One region of the Nocardia sp. NBC_00508 genome, then DNA from elsewhere that is predicted to be linked to it. Evidence: predicted binding sites of a transcription regulator. Region 1 holds the regulator's gene; the other holds the start of a gene.
What was found. The regulator HspR, encoded in region 1, represses chaperone genes until heat shock. The targets are predictions, from matches to a motif close to ANNTGAGTNNNNNNNACTCANNT.
Positions count from the first base shown of each region.

Region 2: the regulator HspR is predicted to act here: its motif matches at 2,520-2,542, upstream of lon (endopeptidase La).

Region 1 is NZ_CP107852.1:3,156,167-3,160,588, reverse strand. Features, by position in the region: gene grpE (nucleotide exchange factor GrpE) at 1-166, shown strand, start outside; gene dnaJ (molecular chaperone DnaJ) at 191-1,345, shown strand; gene OHA40_RS14125 (heat shock protein transcriptional repressor HspR) at 1,345-1,764, shown strand; gene OHA40_RS14120 (FAD-binding oxidoreductase) at 2,298-3,467, shown strand; gene OHA40_RS14115 (FAD-binding oxidoreductase) at 3,472-4,251, opposite strand; gene OHA40_RS14110 (FAD-binding oxidoreductase) at 4,267-4,422, opposite strand, start outside.
Region 2 is NZ_CP107852.1:3,440,537-3,444,958, reverse strand. Features, by position in the region: gene OHA40_RS15335 (TIGR03084 family metal-binding protein) at 76-867, opposite strand; gene OHA40_RS15330 (hypothetical protein) at 979-2,334, opposite strand; gene lon (endopeptidase La) at 2,621-4,422, shown strand, end outside.

The DNA.
Region 1 (4,422 bases):
CATAGTGATGCGCAAGGGCTATCGCTTCGGCGATAGGGTGCTTCGGCACGCGCTCGTCGGGGTAACCGATGGCGTGGCCGATCTGACGGAGGCTACCGAGGCGGAAACCGCCGATCGGGTAACGGAAGAGGCATCGGACGTTGATGCCGGCGCGAACGACAATTAACGAAGCGAGAGGAGGAGATGCTCGGTGAGCCAACGGGAGTGGATCGAAAAGGACTTCTACAAGGAGCTGGGCATCTCCTCCACTGCCTCGCAGGACGAGGTCAAGAAGGCCTACCGCAAGCTCGCGCGCGACTTGCACCCGGACGCCAATCCCGGTGATACCAAGGCCGAGGAGCGGTTCAAGACCGTCAGCGAGGCGCATGCCGTGCTGTCGGATCCGGCCAAGCGCAAGGAGTACGACGACACCCGCAAGCTCTTCGTGGGCGGCGGGTACGGTCGCGGTGGGTTCTCTCCCGGCGCGGGAGGCTTCTCGCAGGAGTTCAACCTCGGGGACATCTTCGGTGGCTCGACCGCCGGCGACGGTGGCCTCGGCGACCTGCTCGGCGGTCTGTTCAACCGGGGCGGCACGCGGACCGCGAGCCGCCCACGGCGCGGCGCCGACGTGGAGACCGAGACGACGCTCGGTTTCCGGGAGGCAGCCCAGGGCGTCACGGTTCCGCTGCGGATGACCAGCCCCTCGCCGTGCACCACCTGTCACGGCAGCGGCGCCAAGCCGGGGACGAGTCCGCGAGTCTGCCCGGTCTGCAATGGAAACGGCGTGGTCAGCCGCAACCAGGGCGCGTTCGGTTTCAGTGAGCCGTGCGACGAGTGCCGGGGCAGCGGTTCGATCATCGATGACCCATGCGTCGACTGCCGCGGCAGCGGCATCCAGAACCGCACACGCACCATCACGGTGCGGATTCCTCCTGGAGTCGGTGACGGGCAACGGATCCGGCTGGCCGGTCAGGGCGAGGCGGGGCTGCGTGGGGCGCCCTCGGGTGACCTCTACGTCTCCGTCCACGTCAGCCAGGACAAGGTCTTCGGCCGTAACGGCGACGATCTGACCCTGGTGCTTCCGGTCAGTTACAGCGAATTGGTCCTTGGCACCACGGTTTCGGTGCCCACACTGGACGGCCGAGTTGGGGTCAAGGTGCCGCCGGGCACCGCCGATGGCCGTATCCTGCGGGTGCGCGGTCGCGGCGTGCTCAAGCGCGGCGGCGGCGCGGGTGACCTGCTGGTGACCGTCAAGGTGGCGGTGCCGCAGAAGCTCGACGGTGACGCCGTGGATGCCCTGAAGCGTTACCAGGAGGCGGAGCGGTCCAGCGGTTTCGATCCACGTGCGGGATGGGCGGGTGCGTGATGTCCTCTGAACCGAAGAACGCGTCCGGCGGGTCGCGCGCCGAGTTCTTCATGATCTCGGTGGCGGCCCAACTGGCCGGCATGCACGCGCAGACGCTGCGCACGTATGACCGTCTGGGACTGGTTACGCCGCAACGCACTTCGGGCGGCGGGCGGCGCTACTCGGCCAGGGACGTCGAGCTGCTGCGCGAGGTGCAGCGGCTGTCCCAGGACGAGGGCGTCAACCTGGCGGGCATCAAGCGCATCATCGAACTGACCAATCAGGTGGAGGAGCTGCGCCAGCAGGTCGCCGAGCTGGCGGCGGAGCTGGAGCGGATGCGGGCGGGCTACCGCCCCGATCTTTCGCCTCCGCAACGCAGTACCGCGTTGGTCGTCTGGCAGCCGCGCAATCGCCGCGACGACAGCAGGCGCCGACTGTAACCGGCACACATCGCCGCCCCCGGCCTCCGATCGCGCACCGCGATCCGATGCCGGGGGCGTTGTCGTTTCGGCAGGCAGACGCCAAATTTGCTGACAGTAAACCAGAATACGTTGGCCGGAAGTCGGACCGGTCTCGTCATTTCACTCTCGAATGAACACTGCGCTTTCACCATAGATTGGTCGACGGTATCGGTCACTTTCGAAGGTTTCGCAATCGGATTGTCAGTCTCGATGTTGCCGTGAAGTCGCTAGAACAGACCGATTGGGACGTAATTTCCTAAGGGGGCCTTGAGGTTTCGGCGATCAAACGGCCGATTTTGTGGCAGATCTACCGTCTTCCAGTTGGTTTCTCTGGCGTGTCTCGCTGTGCGCCCTCGTTTTGCCGAAATCGCACGCGTGATGTTTATGCGAAAGATTCCGTAGCTGGCAAACCTCGCCTACACTCCTTGCCATCGGCTGCTGTCGAGTGGCCCCGCAGCACCTCACTCGCCGGCACGGTTCGTGTACTAGTGCGAAATGGGGTTGTGACATCAATGGATTCGCGCACTGTCGCTTTGATCAGAACTACATTCAAGGCGGTTGCTGCGGAAGATGGAGGGCCGGAGAAACTGGCGAGATCGTTCTACGCGATCTTGTTCACCGACTACCCGCACGTCCGCGATTTCTTTCCGGCCGCGATGGACTCCCAGCGCGATCGCCTGGTCAAGGCGGTCGCCTATGCGCTGGACCGGTTGGAGGAGCCCGACAAGCTCCTGCCCTTTCTCGCCCAATTGGGTAGGGACCACCGCAAATACGGCGTGCAGGCCGTGCATTACGTCGCCGTGGCCACCGCGCTGAAGACGGCCGTCAAGGTGTTCGCGGGGACCGAGATGTGGACCGACGAGGTCGACCGGGCCTGGGACGAGGGCCTGAAGATCATCTCCGACACCATGATCGGCGCGGCGGAGAAGGAGACCACGCCACCGGTGTGGACCGGCACGGTCATCGAGCGGCGCGAGGTGCTGCGCAACCTGGTCATCGTCCGGCTGCAGCTCGACCAGCCGATGCGCTACGCCGCGGGCCAGTACGTGAGCGTGCAGATCCCGTCGCGGCCGCGGATGTGGCGCTATCTCTCGCCCGCCGTGCCCGCGAACGCCAATGGTGAGATCGAATTCCACGTCCGCGGTGTGCTCGGCGGCTGGGTCAGTTCGGCCATCATCGGCCAGACCGCCGTCGGCGATCAGTGGCTGTTCGGCTCGCCGCTCGGTGGACTAGGTGTTCCGCGCAACACCAAGCGCAAAATGCTGATGGTCGGCTGCGGTACCGGTCTCGCGCCGCTGCGCGCGCAGCTCATGGCGATGGCGCAACGGCGAACCAATCCGAAGGTGCACCTGTTCGTCGGCGGTCACCACCCGTGCGACCTCTACGACCTGGACACATTGAACGACCTGGCGGTGGCCAACCGCTGGCTCACCGTCACGCCGGTGACCGAACACGACGAAGACCCGTGGTGGCACGTCGAACCCGACGAGTCCCGCGGGCTGTGGCCCGCCCTGGAACCGCGGGTGATCGGACAGATCGGCAAAGTCGTGGCGAGCTTCGGTGCCTGGGCCGATCGTGACGTGCAGATCGTCGGTTCACCCTCGATGGTGCAGACCACGAAGTTCCGCCTGATGGCGGCGGGGATGCCGGCCAAGAACATCCGCCACGACCCGCTCTTCTGACGGTTCAGAGCCCTTCGAATTGAATCAGTTCCGCGGGGGTTCCGGTTTCGAGCAGGCGCTCGACAGTGGTCTGGACCATGGCGGGGGAGCCGCAGACCAGGACCTGGTGGTTCAGGAACGCGCCGTGGGAGCCGAGCACGTCGGCGAGGGTGCCGTACAGCAGGTCGTCGGCCGGGAAGCCGATGTCGACGCGGGACTGCTCGTACCACTCGTCCACCCAGTCCGGGTCCTCCGGGCTTTCCACCACCGGAATCACGGTGAGCCAGGGCAATTCCTCGGCCAGCAGGTACAGCATGTCCTCGGCGTACAGGTCGCGCGGGTATCGCCCGCCGACGAACAGATAGGTGGGCGGCGGTTCCGGCTTGCGAGCCAGGTCGAGGATTTGTGCGCGCAGCGGCGCCAATCCCGTGCCGCCCGCGATCATCACCACCTCGTTGCCGTCGGGGTCCACCTGGAACCCGCCGAGCGGAGCGCCGATCCGCCACTCGTCGCCCGGCTGGGTGTCGGCCACGATCGCGCCGCTGCACCAGCCGCCCGGCACGGTGCGCACATGGAACTCCAGTTTGCCGTCCAGCGAGGGCGGCAGCGCCGGGGAGAGCCTGCGTCGCACGCCCGGGTGCTGCGGCACCCGTACCTCGACCGACTGGCCCGCGCCGAACGGCACGAACTCGCCGATCAACCGGATCACCGCGAGGTCGTGACGAAGCCGATGATGGCCGACGACGGTCGAGGTCCATTCCGGCGCCTGATGCGCACCGTTACCGAGCGTGCTCGGATCCCCCACCGGGGCCTCCTTCTCCTACACAGGGTCGCAGCTGATGATCTGCTCGGGCGTACCGACTGCGATGAGAGCACGCCGGGTGTCCGCGATCATCCGTGCCGATCCGGCGATCTGGATCTGCCGGTCCGCCCACGCGCCGAAGCTCGCGACCACCGCGCCCAGGTTACCGATCAG
Region 2 (4,422 bases), 280 kb from region 1:
TCGACACGAACACGGCGCACCCAAGTGTGGCGCTCGCCCGCTCCAAATCTCGGGATCGGGTCCGGTGTCAGCGGGTCAGGCGAACTGGCCCGCTGTCCTTCCTTCGCCCGTCGGCCCCGCGAACGCCTGTGCGATGGCGAGCCATTCCGCGGCGTCGGCTCCATATGCCTCGATCGTGAGGTCGTCATGATGGCGGCGCTGTGTCACCAGGAGGCAGAAATCGAGCGCGGGTCCGGTCACTCGCTGCGCGGCATCGTCGGGACCCCACGACCAGATCGTGCCGTCCGGCGCCGCCAGCTCGACTCGGAATTCCGCTGCGGGCGGGGTCTTTCCATGCACCATGTAGGCGAAGTTCCTGGTGCGCACGCCGATATGGGCCACGGTGCGCAGCCGGGCCGTTGGCGTCCTGCGTACGCTGAGCGTGTCGGCCACGTCCTGCCCATGCGCCCAGGTCTCCATGATGCGGGCGGTGATCATCGAGGCCGCGCTCATCGGCGGGCCGAACCACGGCAGTTTGCTACCCGGCGGCACCGCGCGCAGCGCCGCGGCGAGGGATGCGCGTCCACGACGCCACCGGTCGAGCAAGTCGGCAGGGGGTTCGGTCGCGGCCTGCTCGGCCGCTTCATCGACGAAGGTGAGCGCACGCGGCCCGGCCTCGGTCACCAAGCGCTGGAAGTCCGCTGGGTCCGCCGCGGCGATCGTCGCGATCTCATCGGTCCAGGCCAGGTGGCCGATCTGATGGGCGATGGTCCAGCCGGGTGCCGGGGTGGTGCGCGCCCACTCCCCGAGTGCCAACTGGCCGACGAGTCGTTCCAGATCCGCGCATTCGTCGGCGAAATCACCGAGCAGCGCTTCGAGGTCAGCCATTCGTTTCCTTGCCGGTCCCTTGCACACCGCTTCGTGTGCCGTCGGCGTTCAGCATCGCAGCGGGCACAGAAAAAGGCAAGCATGCTTGTTTTATATTTGCCAGCGGACGCACTACCAGCCGAAAACGACCAGATGGGCGGCGCCGACGAGGAGTCCGAGGGCCGCCCCGTGCAGATACAGCAGCCAGGCGTCCTGCTCGACAGAGGCGTAGAACATCTCCATGAACTCCCCGGGCGTCAGCCGCCGCAGCTTACGCGCCGCGAACTCGTCGATGGTCTTGGCCTGCTCGAGGGTGAACTCCTCGTCCTCCGCCAGGCTGGGCGCCAAGCCGACTGCCGCACCCGCCGCGCCCACCGAGAGGTTGACGAACTGGCGGCGTCCCAGCGCCGCTCGCACCAGGGTGGTGGTCGGCCCGAGCTGGCGAGTGATCTCGTCGGCGATCACATGCTCCAGCAACTGCCTGGTCTTGTCCCCGTTCGGGCCGTCGAGAAGCTCTTTCGACAGGTTGGGCAGGGTCAGCACCTGGTAGGCCAGGATGTGGGCGAGGTCGGTCGCCGCTTGCGGCTGCCGCTTCGCCAGCAGCGCTTGTTTCCACAGGTACTTGTATCTCGGTTGCGGGTCGCCTGGCTCGAACACCATCTTCACCGCGATGACGTTCACGATCACGCCGATCGCCGCCGAGGCGAGTAGCACGATCACCCAGCCCGGCACCGAGCCGAGCACTGGAATGTGCTGGTGCACATGCAGGTACAAGGCAAGCAGCAGACCGAACGGCGCCCCGAGCAAACCGATGCGCACCATGAATCGCAGCTCGGGCGCCGCGATGGTGGTGGTCAGATCCTTCAGGATGGCCGGGTTTTCCTGCAGGTAGCGGATCACGAAGCTCTTGATGTCGATCAGCTGGTCGACGTTGTCCCCGAGTGAGGCGAACGCGCGCCGCGACAGCGCGGGCAACTCCCGATCCACCCGCTGATAGATCAGCTGCTTGGCGGCGCGCGGTACGGTGCGCCACAGATCCGGGTTCTCCCGGTACATCAGTTCGTCGACCAGCGGCCGCACCTGTTCACGCGCCAGCACCGCGGTGTAGTCGGCGATGCCGTCCAGATCGAGTTCGTGGATGAAGTCCTTGGGGCTGCCGATCCGCATCAGCGCCTTGTCCACGCAGATACTGGCCATCTTCTCCGCGCGCGCCGGAATGAAGCCCTGGAATCCGAGGCGGCGGCCGTCGGCCGAGAAGGTCGGCAGCACCTGGACCCGGCGCGGGAAGTATGGGTAGAGCACCTGCAGGCCGGGGATGTGAACACCGCGAAACCGAATCGGCCAGAACAGCATGAGCACGCCGGTCCAGTTGGTCAGCCACCCGGCCAGCGCACTGAAGATCGGAAACGTGACCAGGTCGACCACGAACTTCGACTGCCCGGTCAGCCCTTCCCAGTCGATGAACACGCCAGCGGCGAGCGACGACATCGATGGGACTCCCTAAGCCGAGCCGGCGGTACCGCCGGTATGAGATATCAAGGCCCCCACGTTCTCATTGCCTTGGACGGAGTGTCAACGAGACCCGTTCCTCGGAGCGGGCAGGTGATCAAGGCCTGCGCTATTCGCCGTCAGCGAACGACCTGAGCTGCGCGGAACAAACGCGAACACCTTCGGGTTGAGTAGGCAACGCTCAACTTTTGGAAGGGTCGAAGACGTGACTACACCACAGAACCTGCCGGTGCTGTTCCTGACCGATCCGATCGTGCTGCCGGGCATGGTCGTGCCCATCGAACTGGACGAATCGGCGCAGGCCGCGATCGATGCCGCACGGGCCGCCAAGAAGGACTCCGTGCTGCTCGCGCCCCGGCTGACCGAGGGCTACGCCACCTACGGTGTGGTCGCCACCATCGAACAAGTCGGCCGGATGCGCGGCGGGGCCCCGGCGGCCGTGCTGAAGGCCGAGCGGCGCGCCAAGATCGGACACGGGGTCACCGGACCGGGCGCCGCGCTGTGGGTGGAGGCCGAACCGGTCGAGACGCCGACATCGGACGGTCGGACCAAGGAACTGGCCGCAGAGTACAAGAAGCTGGTCGTCTCGGTGCTGCAACGGCGGGAGGCGTGGCAGATCATCGATGCGGTCAGCCAGTTGACCGACCCGTCGGCGATCGCCGACACTGCGGGCTACGCGCCGTACCTGACCTTCGAGCAGAAGCGGGAACTGCTCGAAACCCCTGATGTGGCCAAACGGCTCAGCACCTTGATCGAGTGGACCAAGGAGCACATCGCCGAGGCCGAGATCACCGAGAAGATCAGCGAAGACGTCCGCGAGGGCATGGAGAAGAGCCAGCGCGAGTTCCTGCTGCGCCAGCAGCTCAACGCCATCCGCAAGGAACTCGGCGAGGACGAGCCCGACGGCGCCGACGACTACCGCACCCGCGTCGAGCAGGCCGACCTGCCCGATACCGTGTGCGAGGCGGCGCTGCGCGAGGTCGGCAGGCTGGAGCGGGCCAGCGATCAGAGCCCGGAATCCGGCTGGATCCGGACCTGGCTGGACACCGTGCTGGAACTCCCGTGGACGGTGAAGACCACCGACAGCACCGACGTTTCGGCTGCCCGCGCGGTCCTGGACGCCGATCACCACGGCTTGGACGAGGTCAAAGACCGCATGGTCGAGTACCTGGCCGTCCGGGCCCGCCGTGCCGCCCGCGGGCTGGAGATCGTCGGTGGGCGAGGCTCCGGCGCGGTGCTGGTGCTGGTCGGCCCGCCCGGTGTGGGCAAGACCTCGCTCGGTGAGTCCGTCGCGCGGGCCTTGGGCCGCAAGTTTGTTCGCGTCGCCCTGGGTGGCGTGCGCGACGAGGCCGAGATCCGCGGTCACCGGCGCACCTATGTCGGCGCACTGCCCGGTCGCATCGTGCGTGCCATGAAGGAGGCGGGTTCGATGAACCCGGTCGTCCTGTTGGACGAGATCGACAAGGTCGGCTCGGACTTCCGCGGCGACCCGGCCGCCGCCCTGCTCGAGGTGCTGGATCCAGCGCAGAACCACACGTTCCGCGACCACTACCTCGATCTGGATCTGGACTTGTCCGACGTGCTGTTCATCGCCACGGCGAATGTCATGGAGACCATCCCCGGCCCGCTGCTGGACCGGATGGAGCTGATCACCGTGGACGGCTACACCGAGGACGACAAGGTGGCCATCGCCCGCGACTTCCTGGTGCCGCGACAACTGGAGCGCAACGCGCTGACCGCCGACGAGGTGACCGTCACCGAGGAGGCGCTGCGCGAGATCGCGGCCGACTACACCAGGGAAGCCGGTGTGCGACAGATGGAGCGGCTGATCGCGAAGGCGTTGCGCAAGGCGGCGACTCGGTTGTCGGAGCGTGGATCAGTGCCCGCCGCATCGGGTTACGATCCCGGGCTGGGCTCCGAAAAGCTGGTCGAGGATGTCCTGACGATCGGTCTGGGCGACTTGAAGGACTACCTCGGCCGTCCGCGCTTCACCTCGGACTCGGTGGAACGCACCGCCGTTCCGGGTGTGGCGACCGGACTCGCCGTGACCGGCGCGGGTGGCGATGT